One region of the Paenibacillus sp. fava2 genome, then DNA from elsewhere that is predicted to be linked to it. Evidence: riboswitches for the same ligand, from Rfam matches in the RefSeq annotation. Region 1 holds a riboswitch; the other holds the start of a gene.

What was found. Region 1 has a riboswitch for cyclic di-GMP ahead of AC4G46_RS14315 (hypothetical protein). Riboswitches for the same ligand answer to the same signal wherever they lie in the genome.
Positions count from the first base shown of each region.
Region 2: another riboswitch for cyclic di-GMP. It lies ahead of AC4G46_RS30810 (flagellar assembly protein A); the one in region 1 lies ahead of AC4G46_RS14315 (hypothetical protein).

Region 1 covers NZ_CM177755.1:3,337,594-3,345,060, reverse strand. Annotated here, with positions in the region: gene AC4G46_RS14340 (VWA domain-containing protein) at 1-647, shown strand, start outside; gene AC4G46_RS14335 (toxic anion resistance protein) at 672-1,811, shown strand; gene AC4G46_RS14330 (hypothetical protein) at 1,874-2,407, shown strand; gene AC4G46_RS14325 (hypothetical protein) at 2,423-2,581, shown strand; gene AC4G46_RS14320 (ketoacyl-ACP synthase III) at 2,668-3,666, opposite strand; gene AC4G46_RS14315 (hypothetical protein) at 3,746-4,105, opposite strand; gene AC4G46_RS14310 (hypothetical protein) at 4,154-4,336, shown strand; cyclic di-GMP riboswitch class I at 4,296-4,386, opposite strand; T-box leader at 4,548-4,835, shown strand; gene trpS (tryptophan--tRNA ligase) at 4,932-5,930, shown strand; gene AC4G46_RS14300 (SDR family NAD(P)-dependent oxidoreductase) at 6,031-6,798, opposite strand; gene AC4G46_RS14295 (TetR/AcrR family transcriptional regulator) at 7,078-7,467, shown strand, end outside.
Region 2 covers NZ_CM177755.1:6,985,383-6,992,849, reverse strand. Annotated here, with positions in the region: gene AC4G46_RS30825 (aldo/keto reductase) at 1-728, opposite strand, end outside; gene AC4G46_RS30820 (LysR family transcriptional regulator) at 735-1,643, opposite strand; gene AC4G46_RS30815 (DMT family transporter) at 1,741-2,634, shown strand; gene AC4G46_RS30810 (flagellar assembly protein A) at 2,731-4,602, opposite strand; cyclic di-GMP riboswitch class I at 4,634-4,724, opposite strand; gene AC4G46_RS30805 (FUSC family protein) at 5,038-6,138, opposite strand; gene AC4G46_RS30800 (ABC transporter ATP-binding protein) at 6,435-7,467, shown strand, end outside.

The DNA.
Region 1 (7,467 bases):
CATCGGCTAAGGGCTTTAACGGCTTGAATGATTACATCTCCGAGCTGGCTCCGGTTGACGGCTCCCTGCTATCTTCTGCCCAGAAGCTGTGGAAGGAAAAGAAAAACGGCAGCACCCCGCTTGCAGCGGTGTTCGTTGCCGACGTCTCGGGCAGCATGGCCGGAGAGCCGCTGAACCGGCTGAAGGAATCTCTTTTGAAGGGCCAGAAGAATCTCGGAAAGGACAACAGCATCGGCTTTGTCTCCTACTCCAGTGACGTTACGATCAACCTGCCAATCGGCAAATATGACACTAATCAGCAATCCATGTTTGTCGGGGCGGTCAACAGCCTGCAGGCTGCCGGGGGAACGGCTACTTTTGACGGAATGGTGGTCGCGATGAAAATGCTGCAGGATGAGCTGGCCGCAAATCCCGGGGTGAAGCCGGTCATGTTCCTGCTCAGCGACGGGGAGACCAACGAAGGCCATTCCCTGGCTGAGATCCGCAGCCTGATTGAAACCTACAAAATCCCGGTCTACACCATCGGCTATAACGCCAACATCAAAGCGCTGGAAAGTATTTCCGGAATCAACGAGGCTGCGAGCATCAATGCAGATACGGACGATGTGGTCTACAAAATCGGCAATCTGCTGAATGTTCAGATGTAAGACTACTATACAAGGAGGTCTGTCATGTCTTTTACTATGGAAATCCCCAGCACAGAGCAGCTGAGGGCTGTCATTGCCGAGGAAGCAAAACCTGAGCCTGAAGAGCTTACCCGGCTTAAGGAGCTGGCCAAAAGCAATGTTACCAGCATTTTGGGGCTTGATCTGGAGTCCCTGGAGAAACGCCAAGCGGTACTGCAATCCATTGACAGCTTCGGTATGGGCACCATGCGCTCCTCTTCGGATAAAAACGCCCTTCTGCAGGTATCCGTGGGCAATCTCTCCAAGACCGGGGATGAAGGCGGCCAGGTCGCCAAAGGCTTGACGGAGCTGCATCTGCAGCTGAAGGACCTCGACCCGAGTGCCGTTGATTTTGCCAAAAGTGGGCTGCTGGGCAGGTTCTTCAATCCGCTGCGCCACTATTTTGCCAAGTACCAGAAAGCCGACGCGGTCATCTCCGATATTATTGTGTCGCTGGATAAAGGCAAGACCATCCTCAAAAATGATAATACGACACTGCAAATTGAGCAGCAGACGCTGCGTGAGCTAACCCGGAAACTGCAAAAGGAAATTGAGCTCGGCCTGCTGATGGACCAGGAGATCGAAACGCAGATTGAAGCAGCCAGGGTGCGCGGAGAAGAGGAAGAGAAAGTGCGGTTTATTACCGAGGAGGTGCTGTTCCCGCTCCGCCAGCGGGTCATGGATCTGCAGCAGATGCTGGTGGTTAACCAGCAGGGAATTATGGCGATCGAGGTGGTCATCCGCAACAACAAGGAGCTGATCCGCGGCGTGGACAGAGCCAGAAACGTGACCGTCTCGGCCCTCAAAATATCAGTTACAGTCGCAAGCGCCCTATACAACCAGAAGATTGTCCTGAAAAAAATTGAGCTATTGAACCAGACCACAGACACCCTGATCAGCGGCACGTCAAGAATGCTGAGAGAACAAGGCGCAGCCATTCACAAGCAGTCGCTGGAAACCAGTATCTCTGCCGATACATTAAAGCAGGCATTCACCGACGTATTAACCGCCCTCGACTCCATAAGCACCTACAAGCAGGAGGCTCTGCCCAAGATGCGTGAGACGATCAGCCAGTTCCGCGAATTGGCCGACAATGGAGAGAAACAGATTCTCCGGCTGGAAAAAGGCTCGACACTCGGCTTGTAATGCATGAACTCAGCGATTCCTCCCTGCCTCCCTGAGGTAATAAGCCTTAGGGAGGTGTACATATGCACAAATCAACCCGTAGACATATCCTGCTAGCTGTCATGTGTCTTTTTTTGCCGCCTGTTCTGGTGCTGGTCTCCTTAACCCCTGAGGCAGCAGCTGCCGGGTTTGCGGCTTCCTGGCCGTATAAGGCCGACCGCCTGGAGTCCAGTCAGATGGTTGTCGTAACGGCCTCTTCTTCACGCTCCACTACAGGAGTCCTTTCATTACGCGAGAATCGTAGCGGAAGCTGGAAGACGGTGCTATCAGGCATACCGGTAACGCTGGGTGCAGGCGGCATCGGCAAAACAAAAGAAGGCGACAAGCGCACGCCCTCAGGGGTCTTCAGGCTCGGGGAGGCTTTCGGCTCCGCTGCTGGTCCGGAAGGCCTCAAACTCCCGTACAGCAAAGTCGGCAGCCGGGACTACTGGATTGATGACCCCGGCTCTGCCGAATACAATAAGCGGGTCACCTTTACCGGAGATCCCGGGAGCCGCTGGGCGTCCTACGAACGTCTCCTGCACCCGCTGTATAAGTATGCCGTCGTCGTAAGGTAAAATGATGAACCGGTCGTGCCCGGCAAGGGCAGTGCAATCTTTTTGCATATCTGGAGAGGAGCCGGCCAGCCAACTGCCGGCTGCATCGCCATGTCTGAGAGCAATCTGCTGAAGCTGATGAAGCAGCTGGATCCTGAGCTGTCACCCGCGATTGCCATCGGAATCGCAAACTGATATAGTCCCGTCACTGCGGGGAAAAGAATGAAGCCTGCGCAGTCTGCGCAGGCTTCTTAATGGTTCTGCTATAGTAATAATCCGGGTTAGAGTCTCCACAGTGTAGCACAGCTTGTAATCCCTGCACCGACCGACCACATGAAGAACAAATCACCGGGTACGAGTGTCCCGTCCTTGATGGCATGATGCAGGGTAATGAACGGGCTGCTGGTCCCTGTATACCCGTAAATATCACCTATATAAGGAAATTTGGCTTCATCCTCCTGCAGCTTGCCGGCAATCTCTTTGATCACTGAAAGGTTCAGCTGGCTGAGAATGTAGTGCTTAACCTCTCTTTTGGCATATCCGTGTTTATGGAGCAGGCTTTCAATATTGGTCACTGCTGTAGGGAATGCCACATTGACATTATACTCGGGATGCAGATAGATCTTTTTTTCCTCAAGCGTAAGATGCTCTCCGAACATCTGGGTCATACCGGCAGACGGAAACAGCATGTCTTCCGCCTTTTGCGTATTGGTATAATAAGCGGAATCAATCAGTCCGGAGTCCCCTTCCTCTACCCGTTCCAGCAGAACCGCGCAGGCAGCATCCCCGCAAAGTCCTTTTGAAGCCAGATCCCCTTCTTTATAAAAGCGGGCGATCTGCTCAGAGCCGACAACCAGCGCATACCTTACTCCGGGATTGGTCATCATCGAACGGGCTGCCTGGTCTGCGGCGACTACCATTCCCACGCAGTTCGCATTGCTGTCGTATACAATACAGGACTGTTTCCCCCCGATTGCCTGGTGCAGCAGGGCAGCGTCAGTCGGCGCACTGTATTCATGGGTGCCCGAGGAGACAACGATCATATCGAGATCCTCTCCGCCAAGCCCGCTGCCCGCAAGCAGCGCTTTAGAGGCTTGAATGGCCATATACAGCGTGCTTTCTTCATAGGTGGTCGCATAATAACGATCCTTACGGCCAAAATACTCCCAAATACCAATAAGCTTGTCTGCAGCTTCGCCAGCCTGTTCAGCCAATTGTGCATTGCTAACTTTGAATGGCGGATGGTACACTTCAGTTCCTGCAATCCTTACGTTAACCATATCGGCCCACCTTTGTTAGTGTATTTGTTATTTTGTCAGCATGATACGTTAGAGCCGTCCGGTCTCTTGCGGGTCTGAGCTAGCCTTTTACAATAGCCCACGCTTCGTCCACAGTATCTACAAAATGGCCGTTAAAGCTGGCTTTTGGCGCTACTCGCTGCAATTGCGACTTGGCCACCACTTTAACCGGATTGACGAGAACGGCATGCTTGAAGCTGTTATACATCACGTAGCAGCGTTCAAGCACCGGCAGAATTTCTGCTTTGAAGGGTGCCATGTCCGTGCAGTCAATGATCAGCGACATCTCCTTCAGCGGCAGATGCGGCATCTGGGCTTCGAAAATATCCACCTCTTTAATGGTCTCTTCGAGGTCGGCAAACCCGTGCAGGCTGATAAAAATTGTATTCCATTCAGGGTGCATAGTTGTTTCTGCTATCATCTTAAGGACATCTCCAGTTCTGTTTGTTTGATAAAAGGAAGCAAAGGTATGAATCTTTCAGAATGTGTTCAACAGTTTTCAATAGTGATCAAAACAGGTCAAAGCGCTCCTGCCGGGCAGGCTGTTTCTGTATTACAGCATGATTGCAACTCTCCCTTGTTGTATTTAGACAACAAAAAAACCAAACTATATGAGCGTCCCCGCTGTCATGCCGCTGTTTCTGCGGTTTAGACCGGTGGCTTTGCGTCTTCCGCCTTTCGGCGGAGTTGCCTTTGTTCATCAGCTGGCGCCTCTGAATTACAAACATATTTGGTATTAAGTGTCTAGCTTTATTTATAATTCTACATTCAAATTCCCTAATCCTGCTTGTAATAACCGAAAAATTCCCAAAGGAACAGATTGACTCCACCTGCTTCTTAAGTTAATATTATCCACAATATCAGTAACAACGTTGACAAAGGGTAAGTAACCCTGTATTAAGGACTTCAGAGAGCCGGTGGACGCTGCGAACCGGTGTCCGGCACAGGTGTGAATGGACTTTGTAGTTGCTTTTCCGAACCGTCTGCAAGGATGCAGTAGGGAAATGCCGGGAATCCCGCCGTTATCACGGGAGCGGTATCGAGCTTCACATCTTTTGTGGACTCCGCACCGTATTGACCAGACCGGATACCTGCAGATCAAGCAGCGAAGCGGTTAATTAAGGTGGCATAACGATAACTTCGTCCTTAGCGGACGGAGTTTTTTTATTTGCTGAAGGGGGTGATGGCCATGGAGGATGGCTGGTGGTGGCGACGGATTATCACAAAATATACCAGGAGGAATTGGAATGAACAAAGAACGTATGCTCACAGGGGACCGCGTTACCGGCAAGCTGCACCTTGGCCATTACTCGGGCAGTCTCAAGAACAGGGTAATGCTGCAGGATCAATATGAATCGTTTGTATTTTTAGCGGATGTGCAGGCGCTGACGACCCATTTTGAACGGCCGGACTATATCCGCCGCCATATCAGTGAGATCACACTCGATTATCTGGCCGCAGGAATTGATCCTGAGCGGACTACCCTTTATATCCAGTCGCTGATCCCGGAAATTGCCGAACTGACTATCTATTTTTCCATGTTTGTTACGGTAAATCTGCTGCGGCATAACCCTACAGTGAAGGCGGAAGCGAAAAGCAGCCATTTTGATGAAATGTATTACGGATTTCTCGGTTATCCCGTCAGCCAGGCAGCGGATATTACATTCTGCAAAGCAACCGTCATTCCGGTCGGAGAGGATCAGCTGCCTCATCTGGAGCTTACACGCAAAATCGTACGCCGTTTCAATGAGCTGTATAAGCCTGTATTTGCCGAACCGCAAGCGTTGCTGAGTGAAACGCCGCGGCTGATCGGTACAGACGGCAACGCTAAAATGAGCAAAAGCCTCGGCAATGCCATCACCCTAGATTCTTCGACTGAAGAAGTCACGCGGACAATCAAAAGAGCGGTGACCGATCCTGCCCGTTTACGCAAAAATGATCCCGGCCATCCGGAGATCTGCCCGATTTACGCTTATCACCAGGCCTTTAACCCGCTGGAATCGGCAGAGATTAGGGAAGCCTGTGAACGCGGAAGCATCGGTTGTGCCGCTTGCAAGGAGCGGATCACCGCAAGTTTAGAGGAACTGTTCACGCCTATGCGGGAACGCCGGGCTTATTATGCGGCCAGACCCAAGCTGGTGGATGAGATTCTGATAAGCGGAACACAGCGTACACGAGCCATTGCCAAGGAAACAATGCGTGAAGTACGGGATGCGATGAGCCTGAACTATTTTGATAGAACCTAAAGTTGATTTTGCAAACCAAAATAAAATAGTGCCCTTTGCGGGGCACTATTTTTAAGCCTATATTCATTTAGATTAGCAGTTCATTCTATCGCCCGGCCAGTTACTGCCCCATCATCCCGCCGTCAACGGTGTAGAGCGAAGCGGTAACGAACGAAGCTTCTTCGGAGAGCAGGAAGTTCATGACAGCCGCAACCTCCTGCGGTTCACCGTAGCGTCCCATAGGTGTAGCTGCCTCATTAGCTGCTTTGAAGTCATCGGCGCTGCCTGAATTCTTCTCGATCTTGCGCATCATCTGCGTGTTGATGGTTCCCGGCAGTACGGCGTTGACACGGATACCGAACGGAGCCAGCTCATTGGCAGTAACTCTGGTCAGGCCGATCACCGCGTGTTTGGACATAATATAAGGAGACATTCCCGGAGCACCCATGAGACCTGCCAGTGAGGAGGTGTTAAGGATGGCGCCGGATTTTTGTTTTTTCATGACAGGAATGACGTACTGCAGCCCCAGAAATACGCCGCGGACATTGACGTTATACACCAGGTCGAGTGACTTCACATTCAGCTCTTCCACTAGCCCGGACGGGCCTTCAATCCCGGCATTGTTGGCAAAATAGTCAATCTTACCGAATTTCGCCACCGCCTGGTTAACATAATTCTGCACATCTTCTTCTTTGGAGACATCGGCTGTAACAGCCAGTGAGTTGGAGTCGTCCAAGCCAAGCTCCTGAATGACTGCATGAATAGCTTCCTCATTTAAATCGACCAGAACCAGATTCAGCTTGCGCTCGGCGAGACGGCGGGCAAGCTCTTTTCCGATACCGCCTGCGGCACCTGTGATAACAGCTGTTTTGACTTGTGATTGACTCATTATGATTCGCTTCCTTTGTTTTGTAGTGGGTGAGTAAGAGGACTTTGTAACAAAATCGCCTTATCTCTTGAGACAAGCTTACACCTGTATTACTTGTTGTGACAATAATCAAAATATAAGATATTGTCGGCTAGGCGACACTGGAAGATGATATGTTACTCCCTAAGCAGTATTTTGAACATTTTGCAGTCATTTGTTTATTTTAAATTTTAAGCGTCGTCTCTTTTTCTATAATGCCCTTGTGGTTATAATAATACGATACAACCGTTGTGGAGGCAGATGGCATTGGAACGTGAAGAGGATTTGAACCGGAGGGTCAGACGTACCCGGCAGGCACTTAAGACAGCCTTTGTTGAACTGATTCTGGAAAAAGGCTATGAGGCAGTGACCATTATGGATATCGCCGAGCGTGCGGACTATAACCGCGGAACCTTTTATAAGCATTTTGTAAGTAAAGAAGACCTGCTCCGGGATATTCATGACGATTTTTTGCAAAATGTCTCGGAGGTATTGTTGCAGCCTTATGAAGGTATGGAGCAGATTGAGGCTACGGGGGTTTATCCTTCCCTGCTGCAGCTTTTTCAGCATATTGACCGTCATAAAAGCGAATATCTCGCCTTAAGCTCAGCCCAGCGCGGGAAAACTTCGGTCGAGCTCTACGATACACTG
Region 2 (7,467 bases), 3.6 Mb from region 1:
TCAATCCGTTCCGGGCTGAGGAAGCGGCTGAAGTTCGGGTCTGTTTCTGCGCGCGACCCGGCCGGAGCAGCGCCGCTGACGCTGTATTTGCCGGTCAGGATACCGCCGGCGAGCGGGAAATAAGGGATGATTCCCAGTCCCTGATCCAGGCAGAGCGGCAGCAGCTCAATTTCCGGCGTCCGGTCAGCCAGCGAGTAGCTGCACTGGATCGAGGTGTACTTCATATAGTTCCGCGCTTCGCTGATGCCCAGCGCCTTCATCAGCTCCCAGGCGGCATAGTTGGAGGCGCCGATATAGCGGACCTTCCCGGAGGAGACCATATCATCTAAGGTACGCAGCGTTTCATCCAGCGGTGTGTAGGGGTCAAACGTGTGGATCTGGTAAAGATCCGCATAATCTGTCTTCAGGCGGCGCAGACTCCCCTCCAGCTCCAGCATCAGATGACGGCGGGAGGAGCCGCTGCCATACGGGCCTTCAGCCCGCGGCAGTCCTGCCTTGGTGGCCAGTACCGCTTCCTGCCGTCTTCCCTCCAGCGCCAGTCCGATAATCCGTTCAGATTCGGTACCGGCATAAATATTGGCGGTGTCGATAAAGCTGATTCCCTGCTCCAGGGCGGTACGGATAATCCCGATTGATGTTTTTTCATCGGCCCGCTTGCCGAAGGCGTTGGTTCCAAGGCCAAGGGCGGATACCTGCAGCCCGCTGTTGCCTAACCGGTTAAATTTCATGCTGTGTCACTCCTCTGAATGGTTTGTTGGCGGATTCAGCTTCTCTTCCGCAGCGAACATATCAAGCGCAGTATCAATGAGCAGCCTGACGGCAATAGAAGCCTCCTCCAGTGAATGGACGGCGATATGAACATCGCGGTAAGCATCCGGAGACAGCTCGCGGATGATAACATTGCCGGGCGGCGCAAGCAGCGACAGCTCGGACAGCACGCCGACAGCCAGACCCTCTTTGATCATGTTGAGCGCTGTACTGTAGCTGTTAACCACATATTTTACATTAAGCTGACTGTCTGCCCGTCTGAACAAATCAACGACCGGAGGCTCATAACCGGCTTTGCAGATCATCATGGGTTCATGCTCCAGGTCCTTTACATGGACAATCCCGTTTCGGCCGAGAGGGTGTCCCTCCGGCAGCACGGCGTACAGCTTCTCCCGGAACAGCGGAATGGTTTCAAACTCCTCAAGCGGCGGGATAATCAGTCCGGCATCAATCTGGCGGGTCTCCAGCCACTCCTTCACTTCGGCGACCGATCCTTCATGGACAGAAATGTCTATGCCTGGATACCTGTCCGTAATGGAGCGAATGATCTTGGGTACAAAGTAAGCGGCCGCCACCGGGAAGGCTCCAATCCGGATCAGTCCCTTCTCCAGCCCCTTTTCCGCAGAAACCTCCTGCTCCACCTTGTTGAACCCGCTGAGAATCTCCCGGAAAATAATCAGGATACGCTTGCCAACCTCCGTAAGCACCAGCCCGCTGCGCCGGTCACGCAGCAGCAGCTTGACGTCAAGCTCTGTCTCAAGGGCGGAGATGGCCCGGCTGACCGCCGGCTGGGTCATGTTCAGCTCCTGGCCGGCTTTGGTGAAGCTGCCGGTTTCGGCAATTTTGACAAATAAAAGGATCTGATTATTATTCATAACAAATTTGGTATGCACCTCATGATTATTATTCATTTCAATTATGAACATGGTTATTGTATCATTTGGAATGAAAATGATACAAGAGGTGAACGCAATGTCACAACGCAGCCGTACGGTTCTGCTGCTTGCTTTTCTGGTAATTGTCTGGGGCATCAACTGGCCTCTTTCCAAAATCGCCTTAACCTATGCCCCTCCGCTGCTCTTCGCGGGTATCCGTACAGTCATTGCGGGAATCATTCTGATTATAGCCGCACTTCCCAAATGGAAGCAGCTTGAATTCCGGCGGCTATGGCCGGTCTATCTGGCTTCGGCAGTGCTCAGCATCGTCTTTTACTACGGGTTTCAGACCATAGGGCTGCAATATGTCCCTTCCGGCCTGTTCTCGGCCATTGTCTTTCTGCAGCCTGTACTGCTGGGTATCTTTGCCTGGATCTGGCTTGGAGAGAGCATGTACGGACTGAAAATATTCGGTCTCCTGCTCGGCTTCGCCGGGGTAGCCGCGCTCAGTATCGGCGGTTTTACCGGCAGCATCTCTGCGGCTGGTGTACTGCTGGCTCTGGCCAGCGCGTTATGCTGGGCGCTTGGTACCGTATATATGAAGCGGAATGCGGCGCGGGTGGATATGCTGTGGCTGACAGCCATGCAGATCATGATCGGCGGTGTCATTCTGCTGGGTGCCGGCTCCGTTACAGAGAGTTGGGCAGCCATTACCTGGAGCGGCGCTTTTATTATGAACACACTGTTTATTGCCGTATTCGTCATCGCCCTTGGCTGGATGGTTTATTTCAAGCTGATTAATGAGGGTGAGGCCGGAAAAGTGGGCTCCTTCACCTTCCTGATCCCGTTAATCTCCATCGGCTCAAGCGTGGTGCTGCTGCACGAACAGATTACACTTAATCTTATTGCGGGGATGGTGCTCATCGTTGGCAGTATTCTGCTGGTGAATGTAAATCTTGGGCGTAAGCGGCGGCTGAAACATTCACTCTAAAAGAGATGCTCCGCCAGGCGGTTCCTGGTTATGATCAGACCCAAAGAGCCTGCAGGCTGCCTTTGTGCGGCATTCTGCAGGCTCTTTTCGTATGGGTCAGGTCCGGTTTCTTAACCGCAGGCTCTGGGCCGTGAAGACGGCTTCTCCCGCAGGTAGAGTGAACTTGGCGGTATGTTCGCCAATGGTTATCCGGGTATCTTCTATTTGGCGGACGCTGATTTTGCGGCCGGCGGCAAGCACAGACTGCCGGCCTGCTGCAGCTCCGGCCTGCTGCAACGCAATGGAGTCTCCGGCTTCAACTGTAGAACCGTTGCATACCGATTGTGCCATCAGGAAGCGGACATTACCCGCTGCCAGCAGTGTGCTGTTCGCAGCGCCCTCTCCATGAATATAAAGGTCTCCTCCGGAATGGAGCAGACTGTCCTCCGAGCAGGCAAGATCAAGCCGGACATTCCCCTCATGCATATGGAGAATCCCGTCACGAAGCTCCTCCAGCAGATCCAGAAAGGTGGTGATCACGGCGTCATTAATAAATTCAGTGAACTGTCCGGGATGCAGGAAGATCTCCAGCATATGCTTTAACTGCCCGGAATCAGCCGGAGCTGCAGGCTTGCCCTCGGCAAGCAGCTCCTGCAGCCCCTTCATCAGGCCGGGAAGATGGACGTATTTGCTCTCCAGCAGGAGCAGTATGACCAGCCCGTATTTCACGGGCTGCTGCCGGGAGCGGAGATTCTCCTCCAGGAGGAGGGCGGCGTTCCTGAGCAAGGACAGCTCATCAATCAGCTGTCCGGGAATTGTATACAGCCGGTGCTGTTTTGCCCCGCAGTCGCCGCAGTAGATGCGGCAGTCCGTTACTTTGCCGCGTATGATTACACTGCCGGTAGCGGCAATGACGGCATGACGGACATCGCCGAATATGTATACGTTTCCTAATGCCTCTATCGTGCAATGATCACCGATTCCACCCGGAAACATTACATCTCCTGCAAACCAAACTGCACTGTTAGCGGTGATCATACTCTTCTGCACTACATGCATATCGGGAAAATCAATGCTCATCATCCGGGTTCCCCAGCCTGTAATCCGCGGCCGGCCGTCACGGAGCGCAGCAATATCGCCGTTCGGGAGCAGCGAGTAGCAATCAGCAGGCTTCAGGATGATATCCTCCGGCGGGGGAGAGGGCAGAATGCTGCCGTAAACGTCAGAACCGGGCAAGCCTTCCTGCGGAGGCAGCCTGCGTGCCAGTATCCCGCCTGTCCGTACAGAAGGGATCCCTGGATAATCAAGTATATTCTCCGGATCAGGGACTTCACTGCTGCTGAATACTTCAGCGATAGACAGTCTGGCCAGGGGCTCAAGCCGTCCGTCTGTTCCCGGCAGCGGCGGTTTGCCCACTGCGATGCAGACCGGGAGATAAGTCGGATTATTCAGCTCGGCATACAAGGCAGGAATGTTGAGATTGGGAATGAAGGAGCTATTGGAGAGTTCGGCCAGAATCTGATTAACGGTCAGCCTGGAGAGCAGCAGATCATAGTTCGGCTCCGCCCGGACACAGACCTCAGCCGAAGCCGGGCAATTGACCAGCCTCCAGGCATACTTTTCGACCCGGTAGAGGGTAAAGTAGGCGCTTAGCCCGTCCTCAGAAACAGTAATCTGGTACTGCGGCTTCTCGCTGATTTCCCAGCTCAGATGGTCAGATGATGTAATGGCAACAGGCTCGGCTGCTTTGATCCGGTTAATCTTGAGGACAACAGGGTGAAGGGCAGAGATAACAGCAGCTTTGCCGCCGGGCAAGGGAGGTGTTATAAAAATCTGGTCATTCTGCACGATGATTCTCCCGTTCTTCTCCTCATTACCGGCTGTTCCAAACGGCTTGGAGCGGATGGAGGACTGTATGGGATCAGCAGTACTGAAGGCAGGCATGATACTGAACGCATGCCGTGGCTGTTCGAGAGTGTGGTTCGGCATTGTTATAACCTCGCTTCTAGTTTTATCAGAAACCGGCAGCCTGGCAGCCGTAAATGCGACAGCGCATTGTTAGGCCCATTGCTTTGCGTCCTGCCCTTTCGGACAGTTTGCCATTATACATGAGACATTGATAAACATTCAGCATGAGGTCATTTATTCGACTAGAATCGGCAATAAAAGATTCATAACTGGTGCTATAGTACTGAATTCCGACAAATGCTGCAAATAATCCTAATTTTAATACTTGTGCAGTGAGTTTTCAACTGTAAATTCATCCGAAAATTGCAGCTGGAGTACGGTGTAAGAGCCGGTATTGGGTCTTTATCTCCAGTCAGGCTCCGGGAGGCGGATTCTTAGCATGGAGGTTGACTCCGGACCTTTTTGGAGGAGACCCCAAAGCGTTAAGTGTTTATCCTAAAAAAGACCCTCCCAAGCTTAAAGCTTGTGGGAGAGTCCTTTGCTTCCGAGACGGATGCTGCGGGCGGATCCGCTTCTTACCGGAACGGCCGCTGCAGAAACGGCCGTATAATCGGCCTGTTCAATAACATCAAGCACCCGGTTCAGATGTGAAAAGACGGCGCCGAGATCGCGGATGGCTGTCAGCGGACATTCCGCCTGCAGCTCGGAGAACCAGGAGAGCTGCAGCTCCCGGGCCCGGCGCAGACATTCCGGCAGCGGCCGCCGGGCTTCGGCATCAGAAAGCGTCTTGGTGCCGTAGAGAGCGATGCAATCGGCTGCTGCAGCCATCACCTCATTCATCCGGTCCGAACCGGCGTAGTGGGCAGGCAGCAGGGTCAGCTCTTCAGCAATTTCCTGGATATAGAAATGAACCTTCTGCAGATGCGACGTGGCCTGGGTCAGCCCGCTCAGATCCTTGCGGCAGGGATAGTGCGACAGCGTGTACAGCAGCTCCTTCTGCAGGCTGCTGCTCTTCGCGAGCAGTCCGCCGGAGCGCTTCAGCATATCACGGGCCGGTTCACCGTTTCTGCCGCCCGAAGCGAGCCCACTTAATGAATCGGCCAGCAGCAGGCTTCCTTGAAGCGCCAGGCCCTTAACCTTGGCGAAGCCCTTGGGCGGGACAATAATCATATTGATCAACAGGGCGATGAGTACCCCGATCAGCGTCTCGGCAAGCCTCCATACGACATAATGGTCATGGTAGAAGGTAAGCGCGAGCACAGAGGTTACGCCGACCTGCGAGACGGCCTGGATGTTAATCCGGCAGGCGGTTGCAACGCCTATGCCAATCAGCAGAATCAGCAGGAGGGAGACGATTCCGACATCCAGGAAGCGTCCCACAATCAGGCTGACGGTTCCGCCGAGCACAATGCCAAGCAGCCGGTAACAGCCTTTTTCCAGGGAAGCCTTCACGGTGCCCTGTGTAATCAGAATCGCAGCCAGCGGTGCGAAGTATAGGTAATTATCGCCATAAAGACTGTGGACGGCCAGCCATGATAGGGAGGCAGCCAGGGTAATGCGTATCATATAAAGGGATAATCCAAATTTCTCAAGGCGGTCCTGTAACCCCTCGTTCATGTCGGTCATCTTCTTTCGTAAAAGGAGGAATTTTCAAGCTGTTTTCAGCCGTTTTCATTATAGCACTTCAGCCGGAGTGTGCAGCGGATAGATTTTACGAACTTGTTAAGATTCAGCCGGAGTTTTTACATTCTATGTTATCGCATATATGGGATTCATCCGATATGCTATATAATATGAAATGTTGTCGAAGCAGGGGCGGGATTGTCGGTACCGGCGGGGCTATGCCTGGAAGGAACCGATTGCGCACTGTCAGATAAGGGTAAAATAGGTTGTAATACATAAGGTAAGGGAGGTTGTTAGCTATAGCTACCCCGGAAGGCACTATTATTTCTTTTGACCAGGTTACTAAGCAATATGATGATGAGGAGGCCGTGTTGAAAGGCGTCAGCTTCGAGATCGAACGCGGCAAATTTTATACACTGCTGGGCCCCTCCGGCTGCGGCAAGACAACCATTCTGCGTCTGATTGCCGGCTTTGCCGAACCGACAGAAGGTTCGATTTATCTGAACGGTAAAATGATCAATCACATTCCCGCCAACGAGCGGCAGGTTAATACGGTATTTCAGGATTATGCCCTGTTCCCGCATCTGAACGTGTTCGAGAATGTGGCCTTTGGACTGCGGATCAAGAAGCTTAAAAAGGATGTTATCACCCAAAAGGTACAGGAAGCGCTGCGCTTCGTTAACCTGGTCGGCTACGAACAGCGTGCGATCAATGAAATGTCGGGCGGCCAGAGGCAGCGTGTAGCGATTGCCCGTGCGATCGTCAATGAGCCGCAGGTGCTGCTGCTGGACGAGCCGCTGTCTGCGCTTGACCTGAAGCTGCGTACCGAAATGCAGTATATCCTGCGGGAAATGCAGCAGCGGCTCGGGATTACTTTCATCTTTGTCACGCATGACCAGGAGGAAGCGCTGGCGATGTCGGACTGGATCTTTGTTATGAACAAAGGGAAGATCGAGCAGAGCGGAACGCCGAACGATATTTATGATGAGCCGATTAACCGGTTCGTCGCCGACTTCATCGGGGAGTCGAATATTGTGCCGGGCGTGATGATCGAGGATTATCTGGTGGAGTGGGGCGGCCACCGGTTTGAATGTCTGGATGCCGGTCTGCGGCCGAATGAATCGGTGGAGATCGTTATCCGCCCGGAGGATCTGGAAATATCCACGCTGGAGCAGGGCAAGCTGAAGGTACGCGTCGATTCCCAGCTGTTCCGCGGCGTGCACTATGAGATCAGCTGTTATGACGAATCCGGCCACGAATGGCTGGTTCACTCCACCCGCAAGGCGGAGGTAGGCAGCGAGATCGGGCTTTATTTTGACCCGG